Regions from separate parts of the Achromobacter deleyi genome, predicted to be linked through region 3. Evidence: predicted binding sites of a transcription regulator. Region 3 holds the regulator's gene; each other region holds the start of a gene.

Region 1 (5,166 bases), 1.2 Mb from region 3:
GCGCCCATGTGCAGGAAGTACACCAGCTGCACCAGCAGCTGGAGCACGCATAGCGCCACCACGCCGATGATGGTGATGGTGTGGGACAGCGCGCCGCTCATCACCAGGCCGAACGAGCCGAAGGTGAGCAGGAGCGAGAGCACGAAACCGATGATGTAGGACTTCACGGTGCCGTGGTCGGCGGCGTGATCGTCGTGGCCGTGTGCGGCCGCAGCGGAGTGCGACATCAGAGGGCTCCCAGAAGATAGACGAAGGTGAAGACGCAGATCCAGACGATGTCCAGGAAGTGCCAGAACAGGCTCAGGCACGCCAGACGACGCTTGTTGATCGAGTCCAGGCCATGGCGGCGGATCATGTCGATCATGACGATGATCCAGATCAGGCCGAACGACACGTGCAGGCCGTGGGTACCGATCAGCGTGAAGAACGCCGACAGGTAGGCGCTGCGGCCGGGGCCCGCGCCTTCGGTGATCAGGTGATGGAATTCATAGACTTCCATCGCGATGAAGCCCGCGCCGAACAGGAACGTGATCATCAACCAGCCGATTGCGCGGCTCTTGTTGTTGGCGTGGACGTTCAGGTTGGCCATGCCGAAGGTGAAGCTCGAGAACAGCAGCAACAGGGTTTCGACCAGCACGAACTTCAGGTCGAACAGTTCCTTGCCGGTCGGGCCGCCCGCGGTGGCGTTGGACAGCACCGCGAACGTGGCGAACAGCACCGAAAAGATCAGCAAGTCGCTCATGAGGTAGACCCAGAAACCGAAAACGGTCTTGGATCCATCGTCATGGTGCGCGTGATCGTCGTGACCCGCGTGGGGGTGAGTGGCTACGGCTTGAATCATGGCTCAGGCGGCCTTCTGCATTTTTTCAAAGTGGGCGTTTTCGATGCGTTCGACTTCCGCGGCCGGGACCCAGTAGTCGACGTCGCGGTCATAGGCGCGGACGATGAACGAACCGATCATGCCGACGAAACCGACGATCGACAGCCACCAGATGTGCCAGATCAGGGCAAAGCACATGACCAGGCCGAACGCGCCGATGAAGACGCCGGCGGCGGTGTTCTTCGGCATGTGGATGTCTTCGTACTTGGCCGGGCGCTTGTAGGCCTTGCCGTTCTGCTTGTCTTCCCAGAACTGGTCCAGTTCATCGACGTGAGGAACATGGGCGAAATTGTAGAAAGGCGCGGGTGACGAGATCGACCATTCCAGGGTGCGGCCATCCCAGGGATCGCCGGTGATGTCCTGGTTCTGCTTGCGCTGGCGCACGGACACGAACACTTGCTGCAGCAGGAACCAGATGCCCAGCATGATCAGCGCGGCGCCGGCCAGCGCGACCAGCAGGTAGGGCTGCCATTCGGGGTTGTCGTAGTGGTTCAGGCGACGCGTCATGCCCTTGAAGCCCAGGATGTACAGGGGCATGAAGGCCAGGAAGAAGCCGACGAACCAGCAGTAGAACGAGTAGCGGCCCAGGCGTTCGTTCAGCTTGAAGCCGAAAGCCTTGGGGAACCAGTAGGTCATGCCGGCGATACAACCGAACACCACGCCACCGATGATGGTGTTGTGGAAGTGGGCGATCAGGAACAGGCTGTTGTGCAGCACGAACGACACGCCGGGGATGGCCAGCATCACGCCGGTCATGCCGCCGATGACGAACACCAGCATGAAGCCCAGCGTCCACAGCACCGGCGTGGTGATGCGCAGGCGGCCGCGGTAGATGGTGAACAGCCAGTTGAAGATCTTCGCGCCCGTCGGGATCGAGATGATCATTGTGGCGATGCCGAAGAACGCGTTGACGTTGGCCCCCGCGCCCATGGTGAAGAAGTGGTGCAGCCAGACCAGGAACGACAGCACGCCGATGGCGGCCGTGGCGTAGACCATGGACTTGTAGCCGAACAGGGTCTTGCGGGCGAACGTGGCAACCACTTCGGAGTACACGCCGAAGGCAGGCAGCACCAGGATGTAGACCTCGGGGTGGCCCCAGATCCAGATCAGGTTCACGTACATCATGACGTTGCCGCCCATGTCGTTCGTGAAGAAGTGCGTGCCCAGGTAACGGTCGGCGGTCAGCAGCGCCAGCGTGGCGGCCAGCACCGGGAAGGCGGCCACGATCAGGACGTTGGTGACCAGCGAGGTCCAGGTGAAGATCGGCATCTTCATCAGGGTCATGCCCGGCGCGCGCATGCGCAGGATGGTGACGATGAAGTTGATGCCGCTGAGTGTTGTACCCAGCCCGGAGATCTGCAGCGCCCAGATGTAGTAGTCGACCCCGACGCTTGGGCTGTAGTCGAGCCCGGACAGCGGCGGATAGGCGAGCCAGCCGGTCGCGGCGAATTCACCGACGAACAGCGAGATCATCATCAGCGCGACGCCGGCGCCGAACAGCCAGAAGCTCAGCGAGTTCAGGAACGGGTAGGCCACGTCGCGGGCGCCGATCTGCAGCGGCACCACGATGTTCATCAGCCCGGTGATGAAGGGCATCGCCATGAAGAAAATCATGATGACGCCGTGGGCGGTGAAGATCTGGTCGTAGTGGTGGGGCGGCAGGAAGCCGGCGGAGTCGGCCGAGGCGACGGCCAGCTGGGTACGCATCATGATGGCGTCGGCGAAGCCGCGCAGCAGCATGATCAGCGCGACGATGATGTACATCACGCCGATGCGCTTGTGGTCGACGGAGGTCAGCCATTCCGTCCAGAGGTACTTCCATTTGCCGAAGTAGGTGACGGCGCCGAAGACCGCGAGGCCTCCCAGGCACACGGCAGCCAGCGTAACCATGACGATGGGTTCATGGTACGGAATGGACTCTAGGGTGAGTTTCCCGAACATTATTGATTCAATCCTGCGATCAGATTATTCGACGTGGGGGTGCACGTGGCATCGTCGACGCCGGCCATCTTGGACATGGTGCTGCCCAGGATGTAGTCGAACATGGACGGCGGCACCGAGGCGTACTTGACGACCGGGTTGCGCTCGCTGCGCTTGGTCAGTTCCTGGTACACCGCCGGGGTCAGCGAGGCGCCTGAAGCCTTGGCTTCCTTGACCCAGTTGTCGAAACCTTCCTGCGACGTGGCGATGGCCTTGAAGCGCATGCCGGAGAAACCGGCGCCGCTGTAGTTGGCCGAGATGCCGGCGTAGGTGCCGGGCTCGCGCGCATTCAGGTGCAGCTTGGTCTCCATGCCGGCCATCGAGTAGATCTGGCTGCCCAGCTGGGGAATGAAGAACGAGTTCATCACCGAGGCCGAGGTGATCCGGAAATTGACCGGGACGTCAACCGGGAACGCGATCTCATTGACCGTGGCGATGTCGTACTCGGGGTAGATGAACAGCCACTTCCAATCCAGCGACACCACCTCGATGGTGACCGGCTTGTGCTCGGAGACGAGCGGCTTGTAGGGATCGAGCGCGTGCGTGGAGCGCCACGTGATCACGGCGAGGATCGCCACGATGATACATGGCACGGTCCAGACCACGACTTCGATCGCCGTGGAGTGGGCCCACTTGGGCTGGTAGTCGGCTTTGGTATTGGATGCGCGGTATTTCCAGGCAAACGTCAGGATCATGATGATGACCGGGATCACCACGATGAGCATCAGACCGGTTGCCGTGAACAGCAGGGTCTTTTCCTGAGCGCCAATGTCTCCCTTGGGGGAGAGGATTTCCATGTTGCAGCCGCCAAGCAGCATGACCGCGCCGACGCCGAAAATGCGCGTAAGGGTCGCAAGGAGGGGGTGTTTCACGTACAGCCTTGGAAGGATGGTGGGAAATGCTGCGGAGCAGCAGACTGGAATGCTGCTAGGCAGCAACGTCCATCCTATCGGGTTGATTTGGGTCAAGGCTGCGACGAATGGTCGCATTGCCCGGCTGGCTTTTGCCCCCAGGGCGCCCCGTTAAGGGTTTTCCCAGGCGGGAGCGGGCTTTGCTGGGAGGGTGGGGGTGCGACGATATGTCGCACCTGCACAAGACGAGATTGTTGCGATGTGTGGCATCCGCGCCAATCAGTCGACCAGCACCTCGCGTTCCGGCCCCGGTTTCTTGGCCAACTTGCGCTGCAGGGAGCGCCGGTGCATGCCCAGCAGGCGGGCGGCGGCCGAGACGTTGCCGCCGGTCTCGTGCAGGGCCTGGTGGATGTGCTCCCATTCTAGGCGGTGCAACGGCGTCATGGTGCTTTCGATCGTAACGCTTTCCGGCTTCACCAGGCCCAGGGTGCGCAGGATCATCGGCGCGGTGGCCGGCTTGGGCAGGTAGTCGTCGGCGCCGCGCTTGATGGCCTCGACCGCGGTGGCCACGCTGGCGTAGCCGGTGACCAGCAGGATGCGCATGTCGGCGCGCAGGGCGCGAAGGGGACGGATCAGGGTCAGGCCGGAGTCCTCGCCCAGGCGCAGGTCGACCAGCGCGAAGGCCGGGCGGATCTCTTCGGCCACGCGCAGCGCTTCGGCGATGCCGGTGGCGGTTCGGGTCTCGAGGCCGCGGCGCGACAGGCTGCGCTGCAGGGTGCGCACGTAGAGCTCGTCGTCGTCGATCAGCAGGCCAAGATCGGTGGGATTCAACATATCAGGTCCCGGGAGTGCCGAGAGGCAAATAGAAACGGATGCGGGTGCCGCCACCATCGGCGGCGGTCATGGTCATTTCACCGCCCATCTGCTCGACGGTGGCGTGCGACAGGGCCAGGCCGACGCCCAGGCCGCCCGGCTTGCCGCTGTTGAACAGGCTGGTGGCCGGCAGCAGCGTGTGGTCGGGGTCGAAACCGCCGCCGTAGTCGCGCACTTCGCCGCGCAGGGCGCCATAGCCGTATTCCAGGTGCAGGTCCACGCGCGGCTCGCTGGCGGCTTCGCCGGCGTCGGCCGCGTTGTTCAGCAGGGCCTGCAGCAGGTGGGCGATGGCCGGATCGACCCGCAGGCTGGCCGGCAGGGTGCCCGAGCGCTGCAGGTCGATTGTCGGCCGGATCAGGCGCCATTGCCCCACCACGCGAACCAGGTCCACGGCGGTTGGGACCGCCAGATTGCGGATGCGTTCCCGGCACAGGGCCAGCAACTGGCTGAGGGTGGCGACGTCCTGCTTGAGGTCGGGCTCCTTGACCTCGGCGGCGATCTCGTCGGCCAGCAGGGTCATGGTGGCCAGCGGGGTGTTCAGTTCGTGCGCCATCGCCGCCGCGTGGGTGGCCAGGGCGACGA
Region 2 (5,166 bases), 450 kb from region 3:
GACGTTCTTGCGCAGCTGCGTCGTGAGGTCCGGCGCGGGCGCGGCCGGGGTGTTGTTGTCGTCGTCATCGCCGTCGCCGGAACAGCCGGACAGCGCGCCCATGGCGGCGGCGCTCGCGCCGAGCGCGGCGATACCGGTCAGGAAGCCCCGGCGGGTGGCGCGGACGGGAGTGCCGGCATCAGCGTGATCGGCGGCCGTCGACGTCGCGGCAGCCTGCGCGTTCGCGCTCTTTTCTTTTTCAGACATGGTTGTAGACCTTGCGGAGAGGGCGGCGCCCTGTCATGACGCCACGAGGGTTGCCGGATGACAGCCGGCATTCACGGCGACCAGCCTAGGTTTGTGACGTTGTATCAATATGACCATCGGCTGTCGGCAAGCTGTACGCCGGGGAGACTGCCGCAAAATTCCCTTAGACTTGTGCCATGGCTGAAATCCGAGTGAAAGCAATGACCGACCATTCCGCAGGCGAATCCGCGCGCCAGGCGTCGCCTCGCACCAAGCCGCCGGAGGTGCGGCTGGACGAATTGATGGGCGCGGCGCAGGCGCTGTTCCTGGAAAAAGGGGTCGACGCCACCACCATCAGCGAGATCACGGAGGCGGCGGGCGTGGCCAAGGGCACGTTCTATGTCTACTTTCCGTCCAAGCACGAAATGCTGCAGGCGCTGGCCGAGCGCTACGTGCGCGAGTTCGTCGCGCAACTGGAAGGCGCGATCGCGGCCTGCGAGCCAGATGACTGGATCGGCAAGCTGCGCGCCTGGGTGCAGGCCAACGTCGCGACCTATCTGCGCACCTATCGGGTGCACGACATCGTTTTCACGCATCAGCATCACCATGCGCGCGAAGGGCATACCGGCAACGACGTGGTCAGGCAGCTGCACGGCATCCTGCAGGCCGGGGCCGAGGCCGGCGCCTGGCGCGTGGACAATCCGCGCATGATGTCGCTGCTGATCTATGCCGGCGTGCACTGCGCCACCGACGACGCGATCCTGTCGAAGCTGCCGGACTCCACCGACTTCGCGCGCGGCGTTGCCGACGCCTATCTGCGCATGCTCGGCGTGGCCGTGTAGACGCCGCGGTTTGTCAGGACGGCAGCCACGCCGCGTCGATATCGCCGGCCCGGGCCTGGGCCCGCAGCTGCGCCGGCGATCCCGTGGCGACAAGACGCCCGTCGCGCATCAGCAGCAGCCTGTCGGCCACCCGCAGCGCGGTGGCGGCATCGGCCATGGCGACGACGGCGCGCAGCTCGTGTTCGGCGGCAATGCGCCGCAGCATCAGCGCGATGTCGGCCTGATGGCATGGCGCGAGCGCGCGCTCGGGCTGATCCATGAGCAGCACGTCGGGCTGGCGGATCAGGGCGTGCGCGATCAGCAGGCGCTGGCGCGCCTCGGCGTCCAGTTGTTCCACCAGCCTGTCGGCGGCCTGCGCCAGCCCGACCTGCAGCAGGCAGGCGCGGACCGCCTGGATTTCGCGCGTGCCCACCGCCCAGCGGTCGCCTTGCTTGTGCGCCAGCAGCAGGGCCTCGAAGACGCGCAATGACGGCACCTCGGCGGCATGCTGCTCCACCATGATGACGCGCGCGGCGGCTTCCTCCTGCGCCAGATCGCGCGCGATGCGGGACAGCAGGCGCGTCTTGCCGGAGGCGGCGGCCCCCAATACCACCGTGAGCGCGTTGGCGGGCAGGGGGCCGGGATGCAGCGGACCTGCCGCTAGCGACGGCACGACACGTTCGCCGATGGCGGCCGGAATCGAGACAAAGGGAGCGATCATGGTGGCGGGGGAGCAGTGGGCGCACGGGCGACGTGGGGGGATGGAAAGGACTATAGATAATGACTGACCGCCAGTCAATGAGAATGAGAGTAGTTGCCAATGGCGCGCGCGATGGGCAGGCGGGCATTGAGCAATGCATGGCAATCGACTTGCGCGGTTTGCGAAACAACGCTATGATTCAAGGCTTGCTTTTTAACGCGCCCGTAGCTCAGCTGGATAGAGTACCTGGCTACGAACCAGGGGGTCGTAGGTTCGAATCCTGCCGGGCGCGCCATCGAATTCCTTTGCTTGTTTTGTCATCACCGTTGCCGTAACCCGGCTAGGAAAATGGCAAGAAAACTGGCGAAAGGCATGCGATGGAATACTCAGGTCGAGCGCTTGGGTGAAAAAAGACAAGAGCAGTGCAGTGGTGAAATTATTCTGATATAATCTTGCCTCTTTACCGGAGCGCCCGTAGCTCAGCTGGATAGAGTACCTGGCTACGAACCAGGGGGTCGTAGGTTCGAATCCTGCCGGGCGCGCCAACTCATTTGGGTGGATATCACCCACCGAATGAGTAAGTCGGTAAAAAGTGAACGCAGCGCTACGCGGTTAATAAAAACGCGTGAAAATGCGCAGCGAAGATGAGAAGGCCTTTGATCCTGGATCGAAGGCCTTTTTGCTTTTATCAGTGCGTGGCAGTGGCGCTCGCATCGGCGCTGGCCGGGGCGGCGGTTCCACCCTTGGGATCGGCGGCGACGTCGTCATCTTCCAGCCCCCAATTGCCCACCGTGTACCAGTCATCGCCCAGCAGTTCGGCCGGGTGCATGGTGCGATCCGAGCCGTTGCCACAGGCCAGCTCGTCGGTGGAACAGTAGCGGTCGCAGCCCCAGCAGATGCGTTCCGGGTGCTTGGGATGCAAGGGAAATTTCTTGGCCATGCTTCAGTCTCCTTGAATCCAGCGTAACGCTGCCCGGGAGCCTGGGGATTGATCTGGCGCAAGCCGCGCCAGGTGGCAAAGGTCCACCACCGATTTGCGGACCGTCACGAATCCATGTTATAAACACGCCTCTTTAGCGCGCCCGTAGCTCAGCTGGATAGAGTACCTGGCTACGAACCAGGGGGTCGTAGGTTCGAATCCTGCCGGGCGCGCCACCTCATTCGATACGCGTCGATTCGTCGGCGTGGTGCTTGAAAAAAACGCTTGAAAAAAAACAGAAAAAAAAGCAAAAAACGCGAAAAAGCCTGGCCTTGCGCCGGGCTTTTTTGTTTTCAGCGTGCCGGAGATGTCGTCCGCATTCATGATTCTCCGCATTGAAGCGCGCCAGGCGCGCCGACCTACTTCTGGATGTCCTGCCGCTGGCGCTGATAGCTGTCGTACGACGTGGAGGACGCCGAGCCCATGCAGCGTTGGCGTTCCTGCGTGTCGGCGATCCTGCCGCATTCATTGCGTTGCCAGGCCTGGCCGGAATCGTAAGCCTGCCGCGACGAGCAGGCGGAGGTAAGCGTGGCGGCGGCCACGCACGCGAGCATCAGGGTGTAGCGCATGCGGTTCTCCCGGGAATGCGCTGAGTGTACATTCGCTTATTCGCACGGACACCATGAGCCGCATCGAGATCAGACTTGCCTGCCTGGACGACGCCGCGCGCGTCGCGCCGGGGGCGCGCAAGAGCGGCGCTGGCCGCGCCTTGCTGCGGCAGGCCGAGGCGCATGCCCGCGCCCGCGCCCGCGCCCGCGCCCGCGCCCGCGCCCGCGCCCGCGCCAGCGCCAGCGGCTATGCCCGCATGGACCTGACCACCGCCCGGACCAACCTGCCGGCGCAGGCCTTGTATGAATCGCTGGGCTGGGAACAGGATCCGGCGTTCCTCACCTACAACCGCCACCTGGCGGCGTAGGCGGTTCCTGGCCAGCATTGCCGGCCCGGGCCGGGCCTTACCAGACGCGGTACACGCGGCCGGTCTGCGCGCCCTCGACGCTGCGGCTGTAGGCCAGCGCGACGCGTTGGGCGGGCGCGGCTTCGAAGCCGGAGAAGTAGGGGCCGTAGCCTTCCCACGATTCCTGCAGCACGGTCGGGCTGACCGAGTTGATGCGCGCGCTTTGCAGTTCCACCGCCGCGCCGCGCACGAAACCATCGATCGCCGAGTTGACGGCCGACGCGTTGGCGCCGAAGCGGATCGGCTCGTCGCTGACGATGCCGCTGGTCAGCGTGATCGAGCCGCCCTGGTTCAGGTAGTGCTGGCCGATCAGCGCCAGATCGACCTGGCCCAGCAGCTTGTCGTGCAGGCCGATCTTGAACTGTTCAGCCGTCATTTCCGCCAGCGGGCCGAAGTGCAGCGTGCCGGCGGTGGAGACGATGGCGTCGACCTTGCCGATGCGTTCGAACAGGCCGCGGATGCTGTCGCTGCGGGTGATGTCGACCTGGTATTGGCCCTGGGTCTTGCCGACGGCGATGATCTCGTGGCGCTGGCCCAGTTCGTGGGCGACGGCGCGGCCGATGGTGCCGCTGGCGCCGATAAGTGCGATTTTCATGGGGACTCCTGGATTTGATGGGGGCGCGGCATGGACGCCAGCGCATGAAAGCATTCTGCGATTTCCATTCCTGTGGAAAAATCCGGGAATGGTTGGAACACTTCATACCCAGGGTGCGTAATTCATGGATCGTCTGCTCAGCATGGAAGTCTTCGTGGCAGTGGTCGAGCTGGGCAGCCTGACGGCGGCGGCCACGCGCCATGAGATGTCCGCCGCCATGGCGGCCAAGCACATCAAGGGCCTGGAGGCGCGCCTGGGGCTGCGGTTGATGAACCGCACCACGCGGCGCCAGAGCCTGACCGAGGCGGGCCAGGCGTATTACGCGCGCTGCAAGGAGATCCTGGCCGACATCCGCGACGCGGAGCAGGGCGCCGAGGCGTTGCGCGTGGCGCCGCGCGGCAACTTGCGCATCACGTCGACGGTCTCGTTCGGTTCGTTCGCGCTGGCGCCGGCGATCGCCGACTACCTGGATCGCTATCCGGACGTCAGCGTCGAACTGGCCTTGAGCGATGCGGTCGAGGACCTGGTGGCCTCGCGCTACGACCTGGCGGTGCGCATCGGCGAGCCGCGCGATTCCGGCCTGGTGGCGCGCGCCATCGGCCGCTACCAGATGATCATCTGCGCCGCGCCGGCCTACCTGGCGCGCCATGGCACGCCCGAGACGCCGGCCGACCTGGCGCGGCACCAGTGCCTGGACTTTTCGTACTGGAGCCGCCGCACGGGCTGGCGGCTGGCGGACGGCGAGGGCGCGCAGGCCGACTATCCGCCGACCAGCCGCTTCGTTTCGAACAACGGCCAGGCGCTCAGGCAGGCGGCGCTGGCCGGCTTCGGCATCGTGCTGCAGCCCGAGCTGCTGCTGGCCGAAGACGTGCGCACCGGCAAGCTGACGCC
Region 3 (5,166 bases):
GGCGTGACCGCGATGATCAGCGAGCCGACGCACATCATGCCGACCGAGACCATCAGGGACAATCGTCGCCCGTGGCGGTCGGCCAGGTGGCCGAACAGCCAGCCGCCCAGCGGCCGCACGATGAAGCCGGCGGCGAACAGCGTGGCGGCGTTCAGCTGCTGCACGACCGGGTCGTGCGAGGGGAAGAAGGCGGGGGCGAAGTACAGGGCGAAGGCGGTATAGGCGTAGAAGTCATACCATTCGACCAGGTTGCCCATGGAGCCGACGAAGATCGCCTTGATGCGGCGTTTGGCGTCGGGCATGTCGAGATACGCTTGGCTCATATCTGTCTTCCACGGAGACGGTACCCGCCTATCTTGCGCCTGCCGGCGCGAAAATGCACCCCTGCGCGTGTCCGGGATATTTGTTCAGCTTGATGTCAATAACCGCCGCGCTACTTGCGCGGCGGCTCGATCACCGTGCAGGCGGCCGCGCCGGCGGGCGCCAGGGCGTTCTCGCCCAGCAGCGCGCGCGCGCCGCAGACCGAACCGAACATGCCCTTGTTCTCGTGGCCGACGCCGGTCACTTCGAAGCCGGCGCGGTGCAGCGTCACCGGCCGGTTGCCGCGCGCGGCGACGATGCGTTCGTATTGCAGGTAGGCGGTGCCGCGCGCCAGCCGGGTGGCGCCCTGGGCCTCGGCGCCGCAGGTCTTGTCCAGCAGGCGGTGTTCGGGATTGTTGTCGGCGCCGCCCAGCAGGTAAGTGACGTCGCGCGCCGCGTAGCGGATGAACAGGCGCGTGTCGTCGGTTTCCTGCGCGAACGGGGGCAGCTTGTCGGTGCCGTACTTGTACTGGTTGTAGGTGGGGCAGATGCCGCGCTCGTAGGGCGCGTAGCCCTTGCCGTCGGGACGCGGGCGTTCCTTGGTCAGGTACAGGTAGGACGAGGGATTGGCCACCACGTAGCGCACGGCGATGCCGTCGCGGCGCAGCGGGCCATCGATCTGGTTCAGCACGGCATAGCGTTGCACCAGCTGGGCGCCGCCGGAGTGGCCGGCCAGCACGATGCTGGCCAGGGTCGGCAGGCGCTTGCGGTCGTCCAGGCTGCGCAGCAGGTCGTCGATCACCTGGAACGAGCTGACCGGCGCCGGCCGGCCATTGGCCTGCACGCTGTCCTCGCCGTCTTCCCAGCTGGACTTGCGCCAGGCCGCCATGCCGGCGTAGCCCGAGTCGATCACGCCGACGAAGCGCGGCGCCAGGATCAGGGTGTCGTTGGCGCGGGCCGGGTTGGCCGCCAGCACCGTGGCGACGGTTTCGTAATAGGCGTCGGCGTTGCGCTTGACCCCATGGAACACGATCACGATTTGCTTGATATCGCGCAGGTCGCCGCGCGCCAGGTTCCGGTTAGCATAGACCGGTACCTTGTAGCGGTGGCCGGGCTTGCCCAGTTCGAGCGTCTGCCAGCGCGGAATCACCACCCGCTTGGGGGCGGGCGCGGGTTCATCGTAATCGTAGGGATCGGGCAGCGGCGTCTGCGCGCGCGCCGCCAGGGGCAGAAGGGCCGCCAGGGCCAGCGCCGCCGCGCTCCAGGCCCGGCGCGAATGCGGCGGACGCGGCGCCGGGTGGGGCTGCGCGGCGCCGGCTACGGCTGTGCGGCGCATGGCGCGGGCGGGCGTCAGCAGCCCTCGTGGCCCAGCAGTTGCTTGAGCGCGGGTTGGTCCAGGATGCGGACTTCGCGCTGGTTGATGCGGATCAGGCCGTCGCGCGCGAAGCGCGAGAACAGCCGGCTGACCGTTTCCAGCGTCAGGCCGAGATAGTTGCCGATTTCCTCGCGGCTCATGCGCAGCACGAATTCGGTCGACGAGTAGCCGAGCGACGCATAGCGTTGCGACAGGTTGAGCAGGAACGCGGCCAGGCGCTGTTCGGAACGCATCGAGCCCAGCGACGCCAGCATCTGGTGCGAGCGCGTGATCTCGCGGCTCATCAGGCGGCGGAACTGCTGCTGCAGCGAGGGCAGGTGGGTGGCCACGCGGTCGACTTCGTTCAGGCGGATCACGCAGACTTCGGAGTCTTCCAGGGCGACGGCGGCCGAGACATGCTTGCCCTCGAGCATGCCGTCCATGCCGACGATCTCGCCGGGCAGGTGGAAGCCGGTGATCTGGATCTGGCCGGTGGCGTCTTCGAGCTGCGTTTTCAGGCTGCCGAAGCGCACGCCGTAGACGGCGTCCAGGGGGTGATCCAGCGAATACAGCGTCTTGCCCTTTTCGAGGCGCACGCGCTCTTTCACCAGTTCGTCCAGCTTTTCTACTTCGGCGGCTGCCATCCCGACCGGGACACACACGTGGCCCAACATACACGTGGAACAGTGGGCGGCATCAGGGGCAACGGGAACCCGTTTTTGCATACGATGACCTTTATAGTGCCCGCACCCGGCGGGTAGCCTGGAGGGGCTTAAAGCGTGAAGACAGGTCTCCATTGTAGTCCGTTGTTACTACGGGTGTCTTACGGAGCGTTTTGCAGCGCATTCCTACGGCGGCATCCGGGCCGGACGGGCCTGGCGGTAGGCGACCCAGTCGTCGCCGTCGATGTCCGCCGCCGTCCCGCGCCAGGCCGGGTCGATGGGGTAATACTCGCAGGCCACCGGGGCGGCGCCGGGCGCCAGCGGCCGGGCCAGCACCGGCCGGCGCACGAAGCAGCCGGGCCGCCCGGGCGCGTATTCCTCGATCTCATCCATCAGGGCGACCAGGGCCGGGTCGACCTCGTAGATGTCGCCCAGCACCCGCCGGCCGTCGGCCACCGGGAGCAATCCGGGCCAGTCGCCGAAATCCACCAGCATGCTGGGCACGGTGGCCGCGCCCACATGGCGGGCCGGCGGCAGGCCGCGGCGGGTGGCGGCCTGCGCCAGGTCGTTGATTTCGCCCGCGCGTAGCGTGCCGTAGACAAAAACGTATATGCTCATAGTTCAGATTGTTGCTGCACGCGGATGTGTCCAAGGACATAAAGCCATGAGGCCGGCGAGGTATTGAAATACTCGCATCCGGCCGCATATTCAGGTCATCGAGCCCGCCGGCGCGTATCGGTCAGGCTCACCAACAAGCCACAACGACCATTATGCGATTCGACAAACTGACTACCAAGTTCCAGCAAGCCCTGGCCGACGCTCAGAGTCTGGCCGCCCGCAACGATCATCCCTACATCGAGCCCGTCCACGTGCTGTCGGCGTTGCTGTCCGACGCCGATAGCGGCGCCGGCAGCCTGCTGGCGCGCGCCGGCGTGGCCGTCAACCGGCTGCAGCCGGCCCTGGACGCCGCGCTCAAGGCGCTGCCCCAGGTGCAGGGCGACGACAACGTCCAGGTCGGCCGCGACCTGCAGGGCGTGCTGACCCGCACCGACAAGGAAGCCGCGCGTCGCGGCGACACCTACATCGCCAGCGAGCTGTTCCTGCTGGCCCTGGCCGACGACAAGGGCGAGGCCGGCCGCATCCTGCGCGAAGCGGGCCTGCAGAAAAAGGCCCTCGAGGCCGCCATCGACGCCGTGCGCGGCGGTGAAAACGTATCCGGCGCCGAAGGCGAATCCAACCGCGAGGCCTTGTCCAAGTACACCATGGACCTGACCGAGCGCGCCCGCCAGGGCAAGCTCGATCCGGTGATCGGCCGCGACGACGAAATCCGCCGCACCATCCAGATCCTGCAACGCCGCACCAAGAACAACCCGGTCTTGATCGGCGAACCCGGCGTGGGCAAGACCGCCATCGTCGAAGGCCTGGCGCAGCGCATCGTCAACGACGAAGTGCCCGAGACCCTGCGCGGCAAGCGCGTGCTGTCGCTCGACTTGGCCGCGCTGCTGGCCGGCGCCAAGTTCCGCGGCGAATTCGAAGAGCGCCTGAAGGCCGTGCTCAAGGAACTGTCGCAGGACGACGGCAGCAACATCGTCTTCATCGACGAGCTGCACACCATGGTCGGCGCCGGCAAGGCCGAAGGCGCGATGGACGCAGGCAACATGCTCAAGCCGGCGCTGGCGCGCGGCGAGCTGCATTGCATCGGCGCCACCACGCTGGACGAATACCGCAAGTACATCGAAAAGGACGCCGCGCTCGAACGCCGCTTCCAGAAGGTGCTGGTCGACGAACCGGATGTCGAGTCCACCATCGCCATCCTGCGCGGCCTGCAGGAACGCTATGAAATCCACCACGGCGTCGAGATCACCGACCCGGCCATCGTGGCCGCGGCCGAACTCTCGCACCGCTACATCACCGACCGCTTCCTGCCCGACAAGGCCATCGACCTGATCGACGAGGCCGGCGCCCGCATCCGCATGGAAATCGATTCCAAGCCGGAAGTGATGGACAAGCTCGACCGCCGCATCATCCAGCTCAAGATCGAGCGCGAGGCCGTCAAGAAGGAAACCGACGACGCCTCCAAGCGCCGCCTGGGCGTGATCGAGGACGAGCTCGAGAAGCTGCAACGCGAGTACAACGACTTCGAGGAAATCTGGAAGGCCGAGAAGGCCGCGGTGCAGGGCACCCAGGCCATCAAGGAAGAAATCGACAGCGTGCGCGCCGAGATGGCCGAGCTGCAGCGTAAGGGCCAGTTCGACAAGCTGGCCGAGCTGCAGTACGGCAAGCTGCCCGACCTGGAAGCGCGCCTGAAGGCCGCCGAAGTGGGCGCGGCGCAGGCGGCCGAGGAGGCCGAGGGCGGCGAGGGCCGGCCGCGTCTGTTGCGCACCCGTGTCGGCGCCGAGGAAATCGCCGAGGTCGTGTCGCGCGCCACCGGCATCCCGGTGTCCAAGATGATGCAGGGCGAACGCGAAAAGCTCTTGCACATGGAGGAATACCTGCACAAGCGCGTGGTCGGCCAGGACGAGGCCGTGCGCCTGGTGGCCGATGCCATCCGCCGTTCGCGCGCGGGCCTGGCGGATCCGTCGCGTCCGTATGGCTCGTTCCTGTTCCTGGGCCCCACCGGCGTGGGCAAGACCGAGCTGACGCGCGCGCTGGCCGAGTTCCTGTTCGACTCGGAAGAGCACATGATCCGCATCGACATGAGCGAATTCATGGAGAAGCACTCGGTGGCGCGGCTGATCGGCGCGCCGCCCGGATACGTGGGCTACGAAGAGGGCGGCTACCTGACCGAGGCCGTGCGCCGCAAGCCGTACAGCGTGGTGCTGCTCGATGAAGTCGAGAAGGCCCACCCGG

The links. Region 3 encodes FNR, which switches genes on or off when oxygen is low (the NO sensors DNR and NnrR bind a similar motif). Its sites were predicted from a motif close to TTGATNNNNATCAA; they were not measured.
Region 1: a site for FNR is predicted at 3,815-3,828, ahead of cyoA (ubiquinol oxidase subunit II). Genes of this name have one in related genera too.
Region 2: a site for FNR is predicted at 2,735-2,748, ahead of I6I07_RS16740 (DUF3079 domain-containing protein). Genes of this name have one in related genera too.

What each region holds. Positions count from the first base shown of each region.
Region 1 covers NZ_CP065997.1:2,927,278-2,932,443, forward strand. Annotated here, with positions in the region: gene cyoD (cytochrome o ubiquinol oxidase subunit IV) at 1-227, opposite strand, end outside; gene cyoC (cytochrome o ubiquinol oxidase subunit III) at 227-841, opposite strand; gene cyoB (cytochrome o ubiquinol oxidase subunit I) at 845-2,821, opposite strand; gene cyoA (ubiquinol oxidase subunit II) at 2,821-3,732, opposite strand; gene I6I07_RS13155 (response regulator transcription factor) at 3,991-4,545, opposite strand; gene I6I07_RS13160 (ATP-binding protein) at 4,547-5,166, opposite strand, start outside.
Region 2 covers NZ_CP065997.1:3,638,978-3,644,143, forward strand. Annotated here, with positions in the region: gene acpA (acid phosphatase) at 1-246, opposite strand, end outside; gene I6I07_RS16720 (TetR/AcrR family transcriptional regulator) at 447-1,067, shown strand; gene I6I07_RS16725 (ATP-binding cassette domain-containing protein) at 1,081-1,767, opposite strand; tRNA gene I6I07_RS16730 (tRNA-Arg) at 1,965-2,041, shown strand; tRNA gene I6I07_RS16735 (tRNA-Arg) at 2,215-2,291, shown strand; gene I6I07_RS16740 (DUF3079 domain-containing protein) at 2,435-2,686, opposite strand; tRNA gene I6I07_RS16745 (tRNA-Arg) at 2,825-2,901, shown strand; gene I6I07_RS16750 (hypothetical protein) at 3,085-3,294, opposite strand; gene I6I07_RS16755 (GNAT family N-acetyltransferase) at 3,348-3,641, shown strand; gene I6I07_RS16760 (short chain dehydrogenase) at 3,679-4,275, opposite strand; gene I6I07_RS16765 (LysR family transcriptional regulator) at 4,400-5,166, shown strand, end outside.
Region 3 covers NZ_CP065997.1:4,092,445-4,097,610, forward strand. Annotated here, with positions in the region: gene I6I07_RS18610 (MFS transporter) at 1-323, opposite strand, end outside; gene I6I07_RS18615 (hypothetical protein) at 434-1,636, opposite strand; gene fnr (fumarate/nitrate reduction transcriptional regulator Fnr) at 1,651-2,379, opposite strand; gene I6I07_RS18625 (gamma-glutamylcyclotransferase family protein) at 2,503-2,934, opposite strand; gene clpB (ATP-dependent chaperone ClpB) at 3,087-5,166, shown strand, end outside.